Collimonas fungivorans Ter331: one gene and its partner. The protein of the gene in region 1 binds, or shares a complex with, the protein of each later gene. Links are inferred from orthologs where the notes say so. Each region holds a gene or a part of one and is shown on either strand. Other genes may lie near its edges. The genes, in order: trxA and trxB.

Region 1 (10,417 bases):
CGCCCGATCTTGGCCGCAGCCTGCATATGAAAAAAGCCTGGTCCATTTGCATGGACCAGGCTTTTACGATGACTGATTCTGATTAGCCGCCGCGGCGCATCATGTCGAAGAACTCGGCGTTGTTCTTGGTCGACTTCATCTTGTCGAGGATGAACTCCATCGCTTCGATTTCATCCATGCTGTACAGCAGCTTGCGCAGCACCCAGATCTTTTGCAGCTGGTCAGGCTTGATCAGCAATTCTTCACGGCGGGTGCCGGACTTGTTCAGGTTGATCGACGGGTACACGCGTTTCTCGGCGAGGCGGCGTTCCAGGTGGACTTCCATGTTGCCGGTACCCTTGAATTCTTCGTAGATCACGTCATCCATGCGGCTGCCGGTTTCGATCAGGGCAGTGGCGATGATGGTCAGCGAACCGCCTTCTTCGATGTTGCGGGCGGCGCCGAAGAAACGCTTCGGACGCTGCAGCGCATTGGCGTCGACACCACCGGTCAGCACCTTGCCGGAGGCAGGGATCACGGTATTGTAGGCGCGCGCCAGGCGGGTGATCGAGTCCAGCAGGATCACTACGTCTTTTTTCATTTCGACCAGGCGCTTGGCTTTTTCCAGCACCATTTCGGCGACTTGCACGTGGCGCGTGGCCGGTTCGTCGAAAGTGGAGGCAACCACTTCGCCGCGCACCGAGCGCTGCATTTCGGTCACTTCTTCCGGACGTTCGTCGATCAGCAGGACGATCATCACGGTGTCTGGATGGTTGGTGGTGATCGCATGCGCAATGTGCTGCAGCATGACCGATTTACCGGACTTTGGCGACGCTACCAGCAGGCCGCGCTGGCCCTTGCCGATAGGCGCGATCATGTCGATGATGCGGCCGGTGATGTTTTCTTCGCCGCGCATGTCGCGTTCCAGCGGCAGCGGCTTGTTCGGGTGCAGCGGCGTCAGGTTTTCAAACAGGATGCGGTGCTTCGACGCTTCCGGCGATTCGCCGTTGACCTTGTCGACCTTGACCAGTGCGAAATAGCGCTCGCCGTCTTTCGGTGTCCGCACTTCGCCTTCGATCGAATCGCCGGTGTGCAGGTTGAAGCGGCGGATCTGCGAAGGCGAGATATAAATGTCGTCGGTGGACGCCATGTAGCTGGCGTCGGGCGAGCGCAGGAAGCCAAAGCCGTCAGGCAGGACTTCGAGGGCGCCGTCGCCGAAAATCTGTTCTCCTGATTTCGCGCGCTTTTTCAGGATCGCGAACATCAGTTCTTGTTTGCGCAAACGCGCTGCGTTATCGATGTCGAGGCCGATTGCCATTTCTAGCAGGGCGGAGACATGTAACGCCTTTAATTCAGATAAATGCATAGGTATGAGTGTCCCGGGATGGGAAATATTGGGTGGGGGAGGGAACTGCGTGGTGTAGTTAGTAAAACACTAGTGGCGGTGCGGGCGCACCGCCACGGTTCTTATTATATATTCGAATCGATGAAGGAGGTCAACTGGCCCTTGGCCAGCGCGCCAACCTTCTGTGCCGCCGGAACGCCGTTCTTGAACAGGATCAAGGTCGGGATGCCGCGGATGCCGTGCTTGGCAGGCACTGCCTGGTTGGAATCGACGTCCAGCTTGACGATTTGCAGCTTGTCGCCGTATTCCTTGGCGACTTCTTCCAGGATCGGGGCGATCATCTTGCAAGGACCGCACCACTCAGCCCAGAAATCGACCAGGACCGGCTTGTCGGATTTGAGTACGTCTGCTTCAAAAGTTGCGTCGGAAGTATGTTTAATATGTTCGCTCATGGTTTCCTCAGTGTGAGGGAAAAAGAATCAATGTGTGCCAAGACGACTTACCATTCCTGCTTGGTGGCTGCCATCGGCGTTCCCTATTCTATTGAATAAGTGGGGATGCCGTGCGCGAATTCAAGTTTTTGTGGGTGCGGTAAGAGGTATTGCGGCGGGATATTCGCTAAATCATAACCGATTTTATGAAAATGTGTGGCTTATGTAATTGATTATGTAATTATTTGAGGCTTGTTTTTCCGGAGGCTCGCATAAAATGATAGCTAATTGTTGCAAAAATGCGAGAGCATCCATACTAGTAGCAAGGCGGCGCTGGCCGTCCTTTCAGTGAGCCACATGCCCTTAGAATCCATAAAAACCGTGCCCTCCGCCAACTTCTGGCCGGATGCTGCACGTGCTCTGCTGGCAGCCTGCCGCCAGGCCAGCGGCGACCAGGGCCAGCGCGATTTCGCCCAATGGCGCGTGGTGCTGCCCACCTTTGCCCACGCCCAGCCGCTGAAAGCGGCCTTGAGCGCGCAGCTGGGCGGGACTTTCGTGCCGCCGCAATTCTTTACCCTGTCCGGCTGGCTGGCGACCTTGCCGCCGCTGCCCAATGTGCTGCCTGCCAGCGAGCGGCTGATGCGGCTATATGCCGAACTGCGCCAGCACGGCTGGCTGAAAAAATTATTTACAGCGCGCCGTAATACCGACCTGCTGCCGCTGGCGCAGACATTGTTAGCGTTATCAGACGAGCTTACGCAAGCCTTGCTGCCCGCTTTGCACATCGATGCAGCAAACGATCCGGAGCAGCGCTGGCAACATGCGCTGGAACAGCTGTCGCCGGATGCGCGCAAGCTGCTGTCGGATGAAACGCAGCTGGTGTGGTCGATCTGGAAAAGCCAGCTGGACGCCGACGATGCGATCGCCGCGCGTTTCGCGCAAATGCTGCAGATCGCGGAAAACGCCAGCCAGCCGATGGCCTGGATCAGTTCGGTAGCGCCGGAACCGCTGGAGCAGGCTTTTCTCGACGCCTACGCCAGGCGCCAGCAAGTGCTGACTATCACTCTCGACTGGCGCGCGCCAGCACTGCTGCCGACCTATGCCCAGGCTTGGCCGGAAATGGTGGAGGCGGCGGCAGACGAAGAAAATCCTGAGGGGAAAATCGGTGGCCATGCAGTGTCGGCCGCGCTGGCATTGTGCGCTGCGCGCAGCGTCGAAGATGAGGCGGTGCAAGGCGCACAGATGGTGATCGACTGGCTGCGGGAGGGTAAGTCTAGCGTGGCGATCGTGGCGCAGGATCGTGTCGTGGCGCGGCGCATCCGCGCCTTGCTGGAACGGGCGCAGATCCATGTGGCCGACGAAACCGGCTGGAAGCTGTCCACCACGCGCGCCGCATCCGCGATTTCAGCCTGGTTCGATGTCGTCACCGCACGCGGTGAAACCACTGCCTTGCTGGATTTGCTGAAATCGCCGTTTGTGCTGAATGAAGCGCCCAGCGGCCTGCTGCACGATGCGCAGGATGGCGTCGCCAACAAGTCGGCGCTGGTGATGAAGATAGAGTTGCTGCTGCGGCGCGCCAACGTGCTCGGCGAGTGGCGCGCGGTGATCAATGCCTTGACCGCAGCGCCGGCGGAACAAAAGACGGTAGCTTTGCTGGCGCAGCAAGCCGCATTGTTCAGCGGCCGCAAGAATCTGCGCGACTGGATAGCTGCTACCGCAGCGGCGCTCGACGCCCTGGGCATCTCAGCGGCGCTCAGCGCGGATTCGGCCGGCCAGCAGATCTTGCAGCTGCTGCAGAACATTGCTCCGCCGGGGAACGATTTTGCGGCTCTGTTTTCCTTTCCCGAATGGCGTGCGCTGGTCAACCTGCAGCTCGACGACACCAGCTTCATCAGCGCCATCAATGACCGCCGGGTGGTGATGCTGCCGCTGAACGGCGCCCGCCTGCGTACCTTCGACGCCGTGCTGGTGGTGGGCGCCGACGCCGATCACCTGCCGTCGCAGCCGCAGGAGACGCTGTTTTTTGCCAATACCGTACGGCGCGAGCTGGGCCTGGCGACACGCGAAAGCCGGCAGCGCCAGCAATTGCGCGACGTGGTCGAGCTGCTGGCGATGAATCCGCAAGTGGTGTTGTCGTGGCAGGCGCACAAGGACGGTGAACCGAATCCGGTCAGCCCCTGGATCCAGCGCCTGCAGCTGACCCTGGCGCGCAGCGAGGCGCCGGCGCTGCCTGAACGGCGGGCGGCGATTGCATCGCAAAGCTTGCTGGCCACGCCTACGACCATGCCGGCGCCGGCAGCGCCGCAGCTGACGCCGAGCCGACTGACGGCCAGCGCCTACAACAGCTTTATCGCCTGTCCATATCAATTTTTCGCCAGGCGCATGCTGGGCCTGGCATCGCTGGACGAGCTGTCCGACTTGCCGGAAAAACGCGACTACGGCGGCTGGCTGCATGAAATCCTGGAGACTTACCACGAAACCCTGCGCGACCAGCCATGCCCGCTGGACCAGCGCGAATCCTTGCTGGTCGATATCTCAAAAAAACTGTTCGACAGCGTCATCGCCAAAAACGCAGCAGCCCTGGGTTATTACTCGCGCTGGCAAAAAGTCATTTCGGCCTATGTCGTCTGGGCCAATGAGCATGAAGCGCAAGGCTGGTCTTTCGTATTTGGCGAGCAGGCCTATGAAAAACCGATGGCGCTGCCGGACCGCGAACTGATGCTGCACGGCCGGATTGACCGGGTCGACGAGAACGACGCCGGCGAGCGTGCGGTGCTGGATTACAAGACCAACAACCTGGGCGTGCTGAATAAAAAACTGAAAGACCATGAAGATCATCAACTGGCGTTCTACGGCTTGCTGTCGGACCGTCCGGTTGCGGCGGCGCACTACGTTGCGCTGGAAACCACTAAAGACAAGGTCGGCGATGTCAGCGCTCCCGACTATGACGAAGCGCAACGCGCTTTGGCCGCGCAGATTTCGGTCAATGTGCAGGCGATTGCGCGCGGCGTCGGCCTGCCGGCCAACGGCGTGGCATCGGTTTGCCAGTATTGCGATGTGCGCGGTTTGTGTCGCAAGGGAGCTTGGGAATGAGCGAATCTGTGCACGCTGAGCTGCCCAGCGCCTATCGAATGAACGGCGTAGTAGTCGCGGCCCAGGACTTCACCAATGCCGCCTGCGATCCGCAACATTCGGTGGTGGTGGAAGCCTGCGCCGGCAGCGGCAAGACCTGGCTGCTGGTGGCGCGCATGCTGCGGCTGCTGCTGGCCGGCGCCGCGCCGTCGGAACTGCTGGCGATCACCTTTACCCGCAAGGCCGCGCAGGAAATGCGCGAGCGTCTGCTGGAGCTGCTGCACGACCTGGCTTTGCAGCCGGACGCCAAGGTGCGCCAGCTGCTGCTGGAACGCGGCATCGCCCAGCACGACCTGGCGCAAGTGCTGCCTGCGGCGCGCGATCTGTATGAGCGCGTGCTGGCCAGTCCGCAAAGCCTGTCGATCGATACTTTCCACAGCTGGTTCGCGCGCTTGCTGCAAATTGCGCCGCTGGCGTCCGGCGTGCCGCATGGTTATGCCTTGACCGAGAAAACCGGTGAATTGCTGGCCGACGCTTACCTGCGTTTCATGCAGTCGCTGAACGATGAGGAAAACAGCCAGGTCAGGCAGGATCTGCTGGCGCTGTACCAGCTGGTGGGCGATTTCAGCACCAGGAAATTGCTGAACGCGTTCATCGATAAACGCGCCGAATGGTGGGCCGTGATCCAGCAGGGCGTGGATGCGCCGCTGCAGTGGCTGCGCGAGCTGTGCGGCGAAGATGCTGAAATCGATGCGCGCCTGTCATTATGGGACGACGAAAAACTCCTGTCGCAGGTCAAGCAGATTGCGTGGTTGCTGGGGCAGGGTTCTGCCACCAACCAGAAACGCGCTACCGCGATTGAAATGGCGCTGACGGCGGGCGCCGCAGTAGTGAATTTCGACGCCTTGTGCCACCAGTTTTTCGACGATGCCGGCAAGCCGCGCAGCAACGGCAAGGCCAAGGATTTGTTGAAGGCGCTGGAAAACAGCCTGGGCGGCAATGCCCTCGATGCTTTCGATGCGCAATTCGACGCCACCGGCGACACTCTCAAGCTACTGCGCAAACGCAGCCACGAGCGCACTGTGCTCAGCTTGAACCAGCACCTGTTCAGCGTCGGCAACGCCTATCTGGAATGTTACCAGGCGCTGAAGGCGGAACAGCGGGTGTTCGATTTCGCCGACCTCGAATGGCAAGCCTACCGCTTGCTGACCAATCCGGAAAGCGCGGCTTACCTGCAAAGCCGGCTCGATACACGCTACAAGCACATCCTGCTGGACGAATTCCAGGACACCAACCCACTACAATGGAGCATCGTGCGCGCCTGGCTGAGCGCCTACGGCGAAGACGCCGGCCAGCCCAGCGTGTTTGTGGTCGGCGATCCAAAACAATCGATTTACCGTTTCCGCCGCGCCGAACCAAGGGTGTTCGAGGCCGCGCGCACGCTGTTGCAGCAGCAGGGCGCCACGGTATTGCAAGCCAACCAGACCCGGCGCAATGCTACGGCGATCGTGGATGTGCTGAACGCCAGTTTCTACGCCAATCCCCTGTTTTCGGCGCAAACCACGCTAGGCGAAGTCGGCGGCGAGGTCTGGCGGTTGCCCTTGATCCAGCAAGCGGACGATGAGACGGAACAACAGCCGCAAGGCTTGCGCAATCCGCTGACAACCGCGCGCGAAGAATCGGAAGACGCGCGCCGCCGCGACGAGGGCAGGCAGCTGGCGCAAGCGCTGTGGCGCGCCAGGCAAGAACTGACGGTGCGCCAGGAGCACGGCGATCGTTCGCTGCGCTGGTCGGACGTGATGCTGCTGGTGAAAAAACGCAGCCATCTGGGCGCCTACGAAAGCGCGCTGCGCGCGGCTGGCATACCGTTCATGTCGGACAAGCGTGGCGGCTTGCTGGAATCGCTGGAGATTTCCGATCTGATCGCCTTGCTGACTTTCCTGATCACGCCGGACGATGCGCGCGCGCTCGGCCATGTGCTGAAATCGCCGATCTTCGGCGCCAGCGACGACGACCTGATCGCGCTGGCGCAGCGCGGCGAGCGCGGCTGGTGGGCGCGCCTGCGGGCTGCCTCGGCAAACGCGGACGCGGCGCCGGCGCTGCAGCGCGCCACCGCCTTGCTGGAACAATGGCTGCAGGCGGCGCCGCGTTTGCCGGTGCACGACCTGCTCGACGTGATTTTGCACCAGGGCCAATTGCTGGCGCGCTATGCGCAGGCGGCTTCGCCTTTATCGCGCAGCCAGGCCATAGGCAACATCGAAACCTTTGTCGAACTGGCGCTGAACATGGATGCCGGCCGTTATCCCAGCCTGCCGAAATTCATCGATGCCCTGCGCGGCCTGCAAAACGCCGCCGGCGGCGATGCGCCTGATGAAGCCAGCATCGATGCCGCCACCGATGCCGTGCGCATCCTGACGGTGCACAGCGCCAAGGGACTGGAAGCGCCGGTAGTAGTGCTGCTGGACGCCAATCACAGCAAACCGGCGCGCGACGACTACGGCATCCTGTGCGACTGGCCGCAGGACGCGGAGGCGCCGCTGCATTTTTCCGCGTTCGGCAGCAGTGCCGAACGCGGTGCCGCGCGCGATCCGCTGTTTGCGGCGGAAGAGGGTTTCAAGACGCAGGAAGACTGGAACTTGCTGTACGTCGCCACCACCCGCGCCAAGCAGCTGCTGATCGTCAGCGGTGTCGCCGGCAGGAGCGGCGGCGTGACGGAGGACAGCTGGTATGCGCGGCTGGAACATGTACTTGAGACCAGTTTCGACGCCGTCGCGGAACACGCTTCGGCCACCGGCAGCGTACAAAGATTTGAGCAGGAAATATTCGATCCGCCGCAAATGCCGCCGGCCGAATCCGTCATCGCTGCCACCTTTGACAGCGAGGCAATCGCCGAGGGTATCGCTTTGCACGGTTTGCTGGAAAGAGTCACCCAGCACGGACATTGGCCGATAGTGCTGCCTGAGGCGGCAACGATTGCGCGCTGGCTGCCATGCCCTCCGGCGCTGGCAAAGCAGGTGCGGCGGCAGGCCCAGACCATCCTGGGACAAGCCGAGCTGGAGCATTTCTTTAATCCGGCCATGCACCTGCATGCGCGCAATGAAATGGAAATCATCGCCGACAATGCCGTGCTGCGTTTCGACCGTGTGGTGATCTTCGAGGAAGAGGTATGGATCCTGGACTACAAGCGCAATCTGCTCGACAGCGAGCGCGCGGCGTACGCAGCACAGTTGCGCAGCTACCGGCAGGCGGCGCAGGGAGTGTTCGGCGACAAGCGTTTGCGTACCGCCTTGCTGACTGTCGATGGACGTTTGTCGGAAATCGACTAGCCATTAAAAAACCCTTATTTTCGTTGAAAAAATAAGGGTTTTCCGAATCGGGCCGCCGGCTTGCAATCAACGATGGTGAGGCGCCGCGTATTTTCGTTCCAGCCGCCCAACCAGCGTCGCCAGTATCATGGTCATGGCGAAATAGACCACGGAAATCGTGATGTACGGTTCCCAATAACGCGAGTAGGCGCCGGCAACAGTCCTAGCCGCATAAGCCAGCTCGGCCAGGCCGATGGCCGATACCAGCGACGAATCCTTGAGCAGGGTGATGGCTTCATTGCCGAGCGGCGGCAGCATGCGGCGGAACGCCTGCGGCAGCACTACGTAGCGCATGGTCAGCTTGTAGCCCATGCCGAGGCTGGACGCCGCATAAGACTGGCCGCGGTCGATAGACTGGATGCCGGCCCGGAAAATCTCTGAAATATAAGCACCGGCATTGAGCGACAGGGCGACGATGCCGGAAATGAATGCGCCGTAGTCTTGCTTGATGGTGCGCGCCAGCTCGCCGGAGATCAGCAGGCCGTTGTCCTGGTGGATCAGCACCGGCATTACCGCAAAGTGGATCAGCAGGATCTGCACGAACAGCGGCGTGCCGCGGAAGAAGGCGACATAAAAGCTGGCCAGCCCTTTCAACAGGCGGAACGGCCATTTCCAGGGACCGTGCTTGACTTCGGCCAGACGCAGCATGCCCAGCAACAGACCGAGGATGGTGCCGATGATGATACTGATCACGGCGACCTGGACCGTCATGAAGAAGCCCTTGACGAATAGCGGCGCGTAGCCTTGTATGATGCTCCAGCGAAAATCCATAAGTGTTATTGAGAAGAAACGGTGCGACGGGCTGAGAGGACGCGTAACCTGGCTGGCTGCTGATCCGGGCTAAACATGAAGATAATAAAAAATTAGCGCAAAATTATACCGTAGATGCCGCAGACCGCCAAAAACAGCGGGTCTGCAGGCAGGCTACAGCTAATTACTTACCGTTGCCGAAGTACTTTTCATTGATTTTTGCGAAACTGCCGTCTGCCTTGACATCAGCCAGGCCCTGGTTGATCTTGGCCAGCAGTTCGGTATTGCCTTTGCGTACCGCAATGCCATAGTACTCTTTCGGAAAGCCGCCATCGGTGACGACATGGAAGCTGGCCGACGGATTGTTGGTAATGTAGTTCCTGACCACAGGGTCGTCCGCCACCACGGCATCGACGCCGCCGCTTTCCAGTTCTTTCAGGGCCAGCGTGGTGGAGTCGAAGCGCTTGATGCTGGGGTTGTTCTTGCCTACCAGGTTTTGCACCACTTCGTCGCCGGTAGTGGCGCTTTGGACGCCGATCTTCATGGTCTTCAGGTCATTGAACTGTTTCACTGAAGTATTGCCTTGCGGGACGGCGATCAGCTGGCTGGCTTCGAAATAAGGCTCGGAAAAATCGACCGTCTGCTTGCGCTCGTCGGTAATCGTGATGGCGGAAATCAGCAGGTCGCGGTCGCCCTGCGCCAGGAAGTTGAAGATGCCTTCGAATGGGGTCGGGATGAATTTCACTTCGATGCCGATTTTGGCAGCAATCGCCTTCATCAGGTCGATATCGAAGCCGACCACTTCCTTCTTTTCGTTTTCGGCGGAAAATGGTGCGTAAGCCGATTCAACGCCGACCACGTACAGGGTTTGCTTGGCCGCTGCCGCCGGCGTTTCTTCTTTTTTGCTGCAGGCGCCCACTGCCAGCAGGCTCATGCTGAGAGCGCACAGCGGCAGGTAGCGGCTTAACATTTTTTTCATGGTGTTCTCGTAAAAACAAGTCGGATTTATAACTTCTCGTCGGCGAAATATTTCTTGTAGATCCGGTCCTGCGTGCCATCGGCCTTGATCTGTTCCAAGCCATGGTTGAGCTTGGCCAGCAGTTCGGCGTTGCCCTTCTTGACCGCGATGCCGTAGTATTCCTTGGGGAAAGTCGGATCGTTGACGATGCGGAAGCTCTTGCCCGGATTGTTCTTGACGAAATTGGTGACCACGCCGTTGTCGCCGATCACGGCATCGACGCCGCCGCCTTCCAGCTCCTGGAACGCCAGCGGCATCGATTCGAAGCGTTTGACGCTGGGACTGTTCTTGCCGACCAGGTTCTGTGCCGCTTCATCCGCGGTGGTGGCGCTCTGGACGCCGATCTTCAATGCTTTCAGGTCTTCGAACTTGGCTACTTTCGAGCTCGACGGCAGCACGATCAGCTGTTTCGCCACGAAATAGGGCTCCGAGAAATCCATGGTCTGGCGGCGCTGGT
Region 2 (10,288 bases), 2.2 Mb from region 1 along the record:
ATGCGCACGATCCGGCGCGACAGGTACATGGGATCGGCGCCGCCGTCCAGCATGCGGCACAGCCAGTACAGCGCGCCGTCCGGGCTGGAGCCGCGCACCGATTTGTGCAAGGCTGAAATCTGGTCGTAGAAATTATCGCCGCCCTTGTCGAAGCGGCGCGCATTCAGGGTCAGCGCATTTTGCAGGAATTCGCTGGTGACCTGGGTCACGCCGGAAGCCTTGATGGCGCTGCCGATCTGCTCCAGCAGGTTGAGCAGCCGGCGCGCATCGCCGTCGGCATAACCGATCAGGGTATCGACCGCGGCCTCGTCGAACTGCAGGTGCGACAAGACCCGCTCCTGCGCACGCGCCAGCAGCAGCTTCAGTTCATCCTCGGTCAGGGCCTGCAGCACATACACCTGCGCCCGCGACAGCAAAGCCGAGTTGACTTCAAACGAGGGATTTTCGGTGGTGGCGCCGATGAAGGTCACCAGGCCGGATTCGGCATACGGCAGCAAAGCGTCTTGCTGAGACTTGTTGAAGCGATGGATTTCATCGACGAACAGGATCGTATGCCTGCCTTGCGCCAGGTTCTGCTGCGCCTGTTCCATCGCCGCGCGGATATCCTTGACGCCGGAAAACACCGCCGACAGCGGGATGAATTCACAGTCGAAGGCATTCGCAGTCAGGCGCGCCAGCGTGGTCTTGCCGACACCGGGCGGCCCCCACAGGATCATGGAATGCGGCTTGCCGGATTCAAACGCCAGCCGCAGCGGCTTGCCCGGCCCCAGCAGGTGGCTCTGCCCGATCACCTCGTCCAGGGTCGCCGGACGCAGGGCTTCGGCCAGTGGCGGTGTGGGTTCTACTTTGAAGAGATCGGACATGGTTCGGTGAAAAATGGTCTTTGTTTGAAAAATCAAATGTCATGCAGCATCTGTAAAGCTTGGCGGCCGGCCCCGAAACCTGCCGGCTGCGCCCCGGTGCGCGAAGACGGCGATTGTGAGAGAATCCCTGTCGATTTCGACCAGCTCTCCGCCCCGCCATGCCCTTTGTCGTCACCGATTCCTGCATCCGCTGCAAATACACCGACTGCGTCGAGGTCTGCCCTATGGATTGCTTCCGGCAAGGGCCGAATTTCCTGGTGATCGTGCCAGAGGACTGCATAGACTGCTCGATGTGCGTGCCGGAATGTCCGGTCGGCGCGATCTACAACCAGGCCGACCTGCCCGACGAACAGCGCCATTTCGCCGAAATCAACGCCCGCCTTGCCGCCCATCCGGACTGGAAACCGATCACTCGCTCGCAACCACCGTTGCCTGACCACGAAGCCTGGCGCGAGGTCGCCAACAAGCTGGAATTCCTGGAACAGGCGTAGGGTGGGCAGTTTTTTCCCACGCGCCACTTAAATCTGCGTGGGCACCCGTGCCCACGCTACTGATTCAATACATCCGCCCCCTTGGGCACGACAAACTGGAACTGCCCGGTCGACAGCGGCGGATTCTTGACGAAATTCTTGAAGGTCAGCAGCGATACCTGGCCAAACGAATCGCGCAGTTCCATCGCCTGCGGCACACCGTCCTTGAGGCCGATGCCGATATGGTCGAAGGTGGTGTCCTTGGCTTTCGGCGTCGCTTCCAGCCACTCCATGCCATCCTTGGCCTGGCCTTCTTTCAGGACAAAGTTCTTTTCCAGGTCGTTGCTGCCGAACAGGATCGCCGCCGGTGAGGAACCGAGCGCATTGCCCAGGCTCTTGGTGGTGACCTGGTTCAGGTCCTTGTCGTAGATGTACAGCTTGTCGCCGTCGGCTTGCAGCACCTGTTCGTACGGCTTCTGGTAAGTCCAGATGAACTTGCCGGGCCGGGCGAAGATGAAAACGCCGCTGGAAGTGCTGGTGACCTTGGGCGCCTTGCCGGCGTCGATTTTCACCAGTTGCTGCGAGAATTCACCCTTGGCCGACTGCGTGCTGCTGACGAACGACTTGAACTGCTCCAGCGCACTGGCATGGGCCAGCGACGGCAGCAGCGCCATGCTCAGCGACAGGCCGACGATCAGGCGGCCCGATTTGAACTTGGCGAACATGTTGCTCTTGCCGGCCAGGCTGGCGATGATTTTCTTTTGCATATCTTATTGCTCCGTGTTGCTATTCCCCGCCGGCACCAGGATTTCCCGGTTGCCGTTGGATTGCATGGTTGAAACCAGTCCGCTTGTTTCCATCTGCTCCAGCAAGCGCGCCGCGCGGTTGTAGCCGATGCGCAGATGGCGCTGCACCAGCGAAATCGAGGCGCGCCGATTCTTCAGCACCACCGCCACCGCCTGGTCGTACAATTCGTCGCCTTCGCTGCCGCCGGTCGCCGCGCCGCCGAGCGGGCCGTCGGTGCCGTCTTCCAGCACGCCGCCTTCCAGTATTCCTTCGATGTAGTTCGGCTCGCCCTGTTCCTTCAGGTAGTCGACCACCCGATGCACTTCTTCATCCGAGACGAACGCGCCATGGACCCGGATCGGCAAGCCGGTGCCGGGCGGCATGTACAGCATGTCGCCCATGCCGAGCAGCGCTTCCGCTCCCATCTGGTCAAGGATCGTGCGCGAATCGATCTTGCTGCTGACCTGGAACGCGATCCGGGTCGGCACATTGGCCTTGATCAGGCCGGTGATCACGTCTACAGATGGGCGCTGCGTCGCCAGAATCAAGTGGATGCCGGCGGCGCGCGCCTTTTGTGCGATACGCGCGATCAGCTCTTCCACCTTCTTGCCGACCACCATCATCAGGTCGGCCAGCTCGTCGATGATGACGACGATGGTAGGCAGCTTTTCCAGCGGTTCGGGCGCATCCGGCGTCAGGCTGAACGGATTCGGGATTTTTTCTTCGCGCTTGTCGGCGTCCGCGATCTTCTGGTTGTAGCCGGTCAGGTTGCGCACGCCCATCTTCGACATCAGCTTGTAGCGGCGCTCCATCTCGTTGACCGCCCAGTTCAGCGCATGGCCGGCCTGGCGCATGTCGGTCACCACCGGCGCCAGCAGGTGCGGGATGCCTTCGTAGATCGACAGCTCCAGCATTTTCGGGTCGATCAGGATCAGGCGCACCTGGTTCGGATCGGATTTATAAAGCAGGGACAGGATGGTGGCGTTGATGCCCACCGATTTGCCCGAGCCGGTGGTGCCGGCCACCAGCAAGTGCGGCATCTTGGCCAGGTCCGCCACCACCGGATGGCCGGCGATGTCCTTGCCGAGCGCGATGGTGAGGCTGGAGACGCCGTCATTGTAGACCTTGGAGCCGAGGATCTCGGTCAGGCGCACGATTTGACGTTTGGGGTTGGGCAATTCCAGGCCCATGAACATTTTGCCGGGGATCACTTCCACCACGCGGATCGAAGTCAGCGACAGCGAACGCGCCAGGTCGCGCGCCAGGCCGACGATCTGGCTGCCCTTGACGCCGGTCGCCGGTTCGATTTCGTAGCGGGTAATCACCGGGCCGGGATAAGCGGCCACCACTTTCACCTGCACGCCGAAATCGGACAGTTTTTTCTCGATCAGGCGGCTGGTGAATTCCAGCGTTTCGACGCTCACGGTCTGCTGCTGCGGCGGCGCTTCGTCCAGCAGCGACAACGGCGGCAGGTTGGTGTCCGGCAAATCGGTGAACAAGGTGGTTTGCCGCTCTTTTTCCACCCGCTCCGATTTCGGCACGGCAACTACCTGCGGCTCGATCCGGATCGGCGACGCCACCACGATCTTGGCGCGCTCCTGCACCACTACTTCTTCACGCTTGACGGCGGCGACCTGCCCGACCTTGCGGTCTTCGCGCGCGACATAAAAATTCTTCAGCCACAGCAGCCCGTTTTCGATGCCGGCACCGATGCGCTCGGCCACGGTCAGCCACGACACATGGAAAAACAGGCTGATGCCCAGTGCGAACAACAGCAGCAGGAACAAGGTGGAGCCGGTAAAACCGAGCGCGGTTTGCGCGCCGCTGCCGATCAGCTGCCCCAGCACGCCGCCGGGCGCGCGCGGCAGTTGCACGTGGCTAGCCAGCCATTGCATGCGGGTATATTCGAGGCCCAGGCTACCCACCAGGATCAGGACAAAGCCGGCGCCGCGGATCAAGCCTTCGTGGCGATGCTCGGGTTCGGCGTTTTTCTCAACCACAAAACGCTGCGAAATGCGGCGGTAGCCCTGCCACAAGGTGCGCAGCAGCAGCGCGCACCACCACCAGGCCGAGGCGCCGAAGACAAACAGCATCAGGTCCGACAGCCAGGCGCCGATGCGGCCGCCCCAGTTATGCATGCGCGGCACCAGGGTGCCGTGCGACCAGCCCGGGTCGGACTTGGAATAGGTGGCGAAAATGATGATCAGATAGGCTGTGATGACCGCATAGACGATCCAGCGCGCTTCATACAGCAGCCGGACCAGGCGGCTCGGCAAAGGCTGCGCCTCTTGCGGCTTGGTGTTGCGGGTATAGGCTTGGCTTGTTCTAGTCATAAATCCGGTTGGTGTTACTTCGTTATCACTTTACAGGTGCGCGGAATGCATTCGCAAGTTGAAATTATGCACCTAATACCTATATATATAACCAGTGTTTGATGTTTCCATTTGAAACATGAGCAAAAAACCAAGCTTGGGGAGCAAGGATTTTTGATGCGCCGCCACTTGAAAGCGTCGGCTCGACTATAATCTTACCGAGTTTTTGAGCGCAATTTGATGATCTTGACAATATTTATCCGCCGCCAGCGGCCATAAATCCGCATTCATCATCTGATCAGCCGGGGACAGCATCATTCGCCGCAAGTCTGTGCTGGCGGCAACCCTGTCCGACAACTGTTTTTGATATCTGTTACCTGAGGCACACGATGACCACTACCAAACCCGCCAAGCACGCCCATGTCCTGATCCTCGGTTCCGGGCCCGCCGGCTACAGCGCCGCTGTCTACGCCGCCCGCGCCAACCTGAAGCCGGTCCTGATCACCGGCGTCGAGCAAGGCGGCCAGCTGATGACCACTACCGACGTCGAGAACTGGCCCGGCGACCCGCACGGCGTGCAAGGTCCGGAACTGATGCAGCGCCTGCTCAAACACGCAGAAGAATTCAACACAGAGATCATTTTCGACCATATCCACACCACCAAGTTGTCGGAAAAACCATTTCGCCTGATCGGCGATTCGGGCGAGTACACCTGCGACGCCCTGATCATCGCCACCGGCGCCTCGGCCCAGTATCTCGGCCTGCCGTCGGAAGAAGCGTTCATGGGCAAAGGCGTCTCGGCCTGCGCCACTTGCGACGGTTTCTTCTACCGCGGCCAGGAAGTCGCCGTGGTCGGCGGCGGCAATACCGCGGTGGAAGAAGCGCTGTACCTGTCGAACATCGCCAGCAAGGTCACCCTGATCCACCGCCGCGACAAGTTCCGCGCCGAACCGATCCTGGTGGACCGCCTCAACGCCAAGGTGGCGGAAGGCAAGATCGTCATCAAGTACAACCACACGCTGGATGAAGTCACCGGCGACGCCAGCGGCGTCACCGGCATCAACATCAAGTCGGTGGCCGACGGCAGCGTCACGCCGATCACGCTGCACGGCGTCTTCATCGCCATCGGCCACAAGCCGAACACCGGCATTTTCGACGGGCAGCTGGAAATGCACAACGGCTACATCAAGACCCGGACCGGCCTGGAAGGCATGGCCACCGCCACCAGCGTGCCGGGCGTGTTCGCCGCCGGCGACGTCCAGGACCACATCTACCGCCAGGCCATCACCAGCGCCGGCACCGGCTGCATGGCGGCGCTGGATGCCCAGCGCTTCCTGGAAGATTAAAGGTCACGCGTGGGCACGGTGTGCCCACCCTACCCCGCCGCCTTTCACCATCAGCAGACGCATATATCATGGCCGGCCCGATCAAAGACTTCAGCGCCCTCAAATCGCTGCGCAAGGAAATCAAGGCGCAGGACGAAGCACGCCAGGCCGCCGCGGCCGAAGCCAAGCGCCGCGAGCAGGAAACACGGCGCGACGCCGACATCTTCCGCAGCAGCATCGGCAACGTCAAGCCGCTGGCGGTTCCGCCCAAGTTCACGCCTGACATCCCGCGCCCGCTGCCGATCGCGCGCCAGCACCTGGCCGACGAGCAAGCCGCGCTGGCAGCATCGCTGTCCGACGATTTCAACATCGAAACCCTGCTCGACACCGACGAAACGCTCAGCTTCGCCCGCAACGGCATCGGCCCCGACGTCATGCGCAAGCTGCGGCGCGGCCACTGGACCATCCAGCAGCAGCTCGACCTGCATGGCCTGCGGCGCGAAGAAGCACGCGAAGCCCTGGCCGAATTCCTGCGCCTGGCGGCCAAGCGCGGCTGGCGCTGCGTACGCATCATCCACGGCAAGGGACTGGGTTCCATCAACAAGGAGCCGGTGCTGAAATCCAAGGTCCGCAACTGGCTGGTGCAGAAGGAAGAAGTACTGGCCTTCTGCCAGGCCACCGCTGCCGAAGGCGGTTCCGGCGCCTTGCTGGTGCTGCTCAAGGGCCAGGCCGCCTGATTCGTAGGGTGGACACCTGTGCCCATCCTACTAAAACAAACCCATCTGGCCCGACAAGCGGTCTTTTTCCGGCTGCACGTACGGCCGCTTGAAACGGCTCGTATCCAGCGTGCCGAACGAACCGCCGTGCGTCATGCCGAACCTGAGCACGGCCTTTTCAAAACGCTGGCGCAGCAGATCGGCCCACACGCCCTCGCCGCGCATGCGGGTGGCAAAATCGGCGTCATAGTCGGCGCCGCCGCGCATCTCGCGGATGCGGTTCATCACGCGGTTGGCGCGCTCCGGAAAATGCGCCTGCAGCCAGTTCTTGAACAAGGGATTCACCTCCCACGGCAGACGTAAAACGGTATAACCGGCGCGCACCGCGCCAGCCTCGGCGGCCGCCTCTATCACGCGTTCCATGTCCGGTTCGGTGATGAACGGAATCATGGGCGCCACGCTGACGCTGACCGGGATGCCCGCCTCCGCCAGCGTGCGGATGGTGCGCAGGCGCCGCGCCGGCGTCGCCGCCCGCGGCTCCAGCGTGCGGGCGATGGTCGCATCCAGCGTAGCGATGGTGACCGCCGCCACCGCCTGCCGCTTGGCCGCCATGGCGGCCAGCAAATCGATATCGCGCTCGATCAGCGACGATTTGGTGATCAGGGCCAGCGGATGTTCGCAATCGTGCAGCACCTGCAAGATGCGCCGCGTCAGCAGCAATCCGCGCTCGCAAGGCTGGTAGGCATCGGTGTTGATGCCCAGCGCGATCGATTCGGCGACATATGACGGCCGCGCCAGCTCCCGCTGCAACAATTCCGGCGCATTCACCTTGGCAAAAATCCGGCTCTCGAAATCCAGCCCGGGCGACAGTCCCAGGTAGCTGTGGGTCGGCCGCGCGAAACAGTAGATGCAACCGTGCTCGCAGCCGCGATAGGGATTCAGCGAGACATTGAACGGCAGGTCCGGCGAGGCATTGCGGCTGAGGATGCTCTTTGCCTGTTCTTCGGTGACGATGGTGCGCAGCGCTGCCGGTTCATCCAGTTCATCTTCCGCCGCCCAGCCGTCGTCGAACTCCTCGCGCTGCGCAACTTCAAAGCGGCCTTGCATATTGCTGGTCGCGCCGCGGCCCTTGCGCGCCACGCCGGCAGGCTGGAACTGGATTACCTGGGGAAAAGGCTTTTTTTGATAATCTGACATCGCGGCGCTAATATACTGTACATATATACAGTATATTAGCGCAAATCCTGCCTTTTGCAATGGCTACATCCAGTTCAGGGCAGCCTAAAGACTTAGCGGCGTCTCGGCGCGTTTGCGGCGCAACCGCTGCACCATTCTGTCCATATACAGATACACAACAGGCGTCGTGTACAAGGTCAACACCTGCGACAGCAGCAAACCGCCCACCATGGCGATGCCCAGCGGCCGCCGCAGCTCTGATCCCGCGCCCGCACCCAACGCCAGCGGCAATGCGCCCAGCAGCGCCACCATGGTAGTCATCATGATCGGCCGGAAGCGCAGCAGGCATGCCTTGTAAATTGCCTCTTCGGGCGACAGGCCGCCGGCTTCCTCCACGATGGCGACGTCGACCATCATGATTCCGTTCTTTTTGACAATGCCGATCAGCAGCATGACGCCTATCAGCGCCACCAGCGAAAAATCGTAATGCAGCAGGATCAGCGCCAGCAGTCCGCCGATGCCGGCCGAAGGCAGGGTCGACATGATCGTGATCGGGTGGATAAAACTTTCATACAGGATGCCAAGCACGATGAAAATGGCCAGCAGCGCCGCCAGGATCAGGAACGGCTGGTTTGCCAGCGATTCTTGAAACGCTTGCGCGCTGCCGGCGAAAATCGAGCTCAGGCCGGCAGGCTTGGCCATCGAACGTTCCTTCGCATTGATGGCGTCGATGGCGTCGCCCAGCGCCTGCCCTGGCGCCAGGTTGAACGACAAGGTCGAAGCTGGAAACTGGCCGTCGTGGTTGACCGTCAGCGGCGCCGATGAATGTTCGAACCTGCTTATGGCGCTGAGCAGCACCGGCACGCCGCTCTTGGACGGCACGTAGATGCGGGCCAGCGCGCTTTCGTCGAGCTGGAAGCGTGGATCGACTTCCAGCACCACCCGGTACACACTGACCTGGGTGTAAAAGCTCGCCACCTGGCGCTGGCCGAAGGCGTCATACAAGGTATCGTCCACCGCCTGCGTGTTGACGCCGAGGCGCGCCATCGCCTCCCGGTCCAGAACGATTTGCAGGCGCGGCGCCGTCGGCTCGCTGTCGCCTTCGACGTCGCGGATCTGCGGGATTGTCCGCAGCGCCGCCAGCATGCGCGGCGTCCATAGCTGCAGTTCGGCCAGGTTGGCGTCGCGCAGCGTGTACTGGAATTGCGTTTTGCTGACGCGCGCGCCGATCTGCAGATCCTGGCGCGCTTGCATGTGCAAGGTGATTTCCGGAATATTCCTGACCCGCTTGCCGATGCGGTCGATGACTTCGTATACCGAGGCACGGCGCAGCTCAAACGGCTTCAGGTCGATCAGCAGCCGGCCGACGTTAAGCGACGGATCGCCCTCGATCCAGAAATAGACGTTCTGGATATCCGGATCTTGCCGCACCGTGTTCGCCAGCGCTTGCATCTGGCGCAGCATCGCCGGGTAGGAGATATCCGGCGAGGCTTCGGTCACGCCGGCGATCAATCCGTTATCCTGCTGCGGGAAAAACCCTTTCGGGATATAGACATAAATGCCAAGCGTGACCACCAGCGTCGCCAGCATCACGCCCAGCGTCAGGCGCTGGTGCCGCAGCACCGTGCGCAAGCCGCCGGCATAGGCCTGGCGCATGCGCTCGAGAAAATGTTCGCAGCGCTGGTGGAACCAGTCGCTGCGGTGTGTTGACTGGACGCTCAGGAAGCGTGCGCACAGCACCGGGGTCAGGGTCAGGGAAACCACGCCGGAGATCAGGATGGCGATGGCGGCAGTATCGGCAAATTCGCGGAACAAGCGCCCTACCACGCCTCCCATGAACAGCAGCGGGATGAATACCGCCACCAGTGAAATCGTCATGGAAAAAATCGTAAAGCCGATTTCATGCGAACCCTTGAACGCTGCCGCCTGCGGTTCCATGCCCTCTTCCACATGGCGCAGGATGTTTTCCAGCATCACGATCGCATCGTCCACCACAAAGCCGATCGAAATCGTGAGCGCCATCAGGGAAACGTTGTCCAGCGTGTAGCCAAGTCCGTACATGGCGGCCATGGTGCCGAACAGGGACAGCGGGATGACGATCGCCGGGATCAGGGTGGCGCGGATGCTGCCCAGGAAAATGTAGACGACGAACACTACCAGCAGGCAGGTCAGGAACAGCGTAAATTGCACGTCGCTGACCGATGAACGTATGGTCTGGGTGCGGTCGCCCAGCAGCACCAGGTGCAGCGAAGGCGGCAGGTTGCGCTCAAGCGCAGGCAATGCTTCTTTTACTTTCGCCACGGTAGCGTTGACGTTGAATCCTATCTGCTTGTGCACATCGATCATGACCGCCTGGTGCTGGCCCAGCCAGGCACTCTGCTTGACGTCCTCCACGCTGTTGACGATGACGCCGGCATCGCGCAGCTTGACTGTGGCGCCGTTGCGCGACGTCAAGGCAATGGCGCCATATTCCGCCGACTGGCTGAGCTGGTCGTTGGTATCCAGGGTGATCGATTGACGGCTACCGTTCAAGGTCCCCTTGGGGCCGTTGGCAGTCGCTTCAGCTATGCGTTGGCGTACGTCTTCCAGCGTCAGGCCCATCGCGGCGACACGGTTCGGGTCCATCTGAATACGCACCGC

Evidence for each region.
Region 2: the proteins of trxA (region 1) and trxB are in contact, whole or in part, in a crystal structure (PDB 1F6M), measured with the Escherichia coli proteins. The link is inferred for Collimonas fungivorans Ter331 from one-to-one orthologs.

The regions. Positions count from the first base shown.
Region 1 is NC_015856.1:1,032,357-1,042,773, forward strand. The notes cover bases 114-3,087. They hold trxA (thioredoxin TrxA), read right to left. Parts: upstream 1,777-3,087; coding sequence 1,450-1,776; downstream 114-1,449. Other genes in these bases: rho (transcription termination factor Rho), read right to left, coding at 114-1,345; CFU_RS04535 (PD-(D/E)XK nuclease family protein), read left to right, coding at 2,113-3,087. In the rest of the region: more of rho, read right to left, coding at 83-113; more of CFU_RS04535, read left to right, coding at 3,088-4,848; CFU_RS04540 (UvrD-helicase domain-containing protein), read left to right, coding at 4,845-8,153; CFU_RS04545 (amino acid ABC transporter permease), read right to left, coding at 8,220-8,963; CFU_RS04550 (basic amino acid ABC transporter substrate-binding protein), read right to left, coding at 9,127-9,921; CFU_RS04555 (basic amino acid ABC transporter substrate-binding protein), read right to left, coding at 9,948-10,417. UniProt on the Escherichia coli protein: Participates in various redox reactions through the reversible oxidation of its active center dithiol to a disulfide and catalyzes dithiol-disulfide exchange reactions.
Region 2 is NC_015856.1:3,229,790-3,240,077, forward strand. Bases 3,954-6,798 are described here. They hold trxB (thioredoxin-disulfide reductase), read left to right. Parts: upstream 3,954-4,820; coding sequence 4,821-5,777; downstream 5,778-6,798. Other genes in these bases: CFU_RS14010 (DNA translocase FtsK), read right to left, coding at 3,954-4,452; CFU_RS14020 (Smr/MutS family protein), read left to right, coding at 5,846-6,493; CFU_RS14025 (PA0069 family radical SAM protein), read right to left, coding at 6,524-6,798. In the rest of the region: CFU_RS13995 (replication-associated recombination protein A), read right to left, coding at 1-863; ferredoxin FdxA, read left to right, coding at 1,022-1,354; outer membrane lipoprotein chaperone LolA, read right to left, coding at 1,411-2,058; more of CFU_RS14010, read right to left, coding at 2,104-3,953; more of CFU_RS14025, read right to left, coding at 6,799-7,669; CFU_RS14030 (efflux RND transporter permease subunit), read right to left, coding at 7,754-10,288.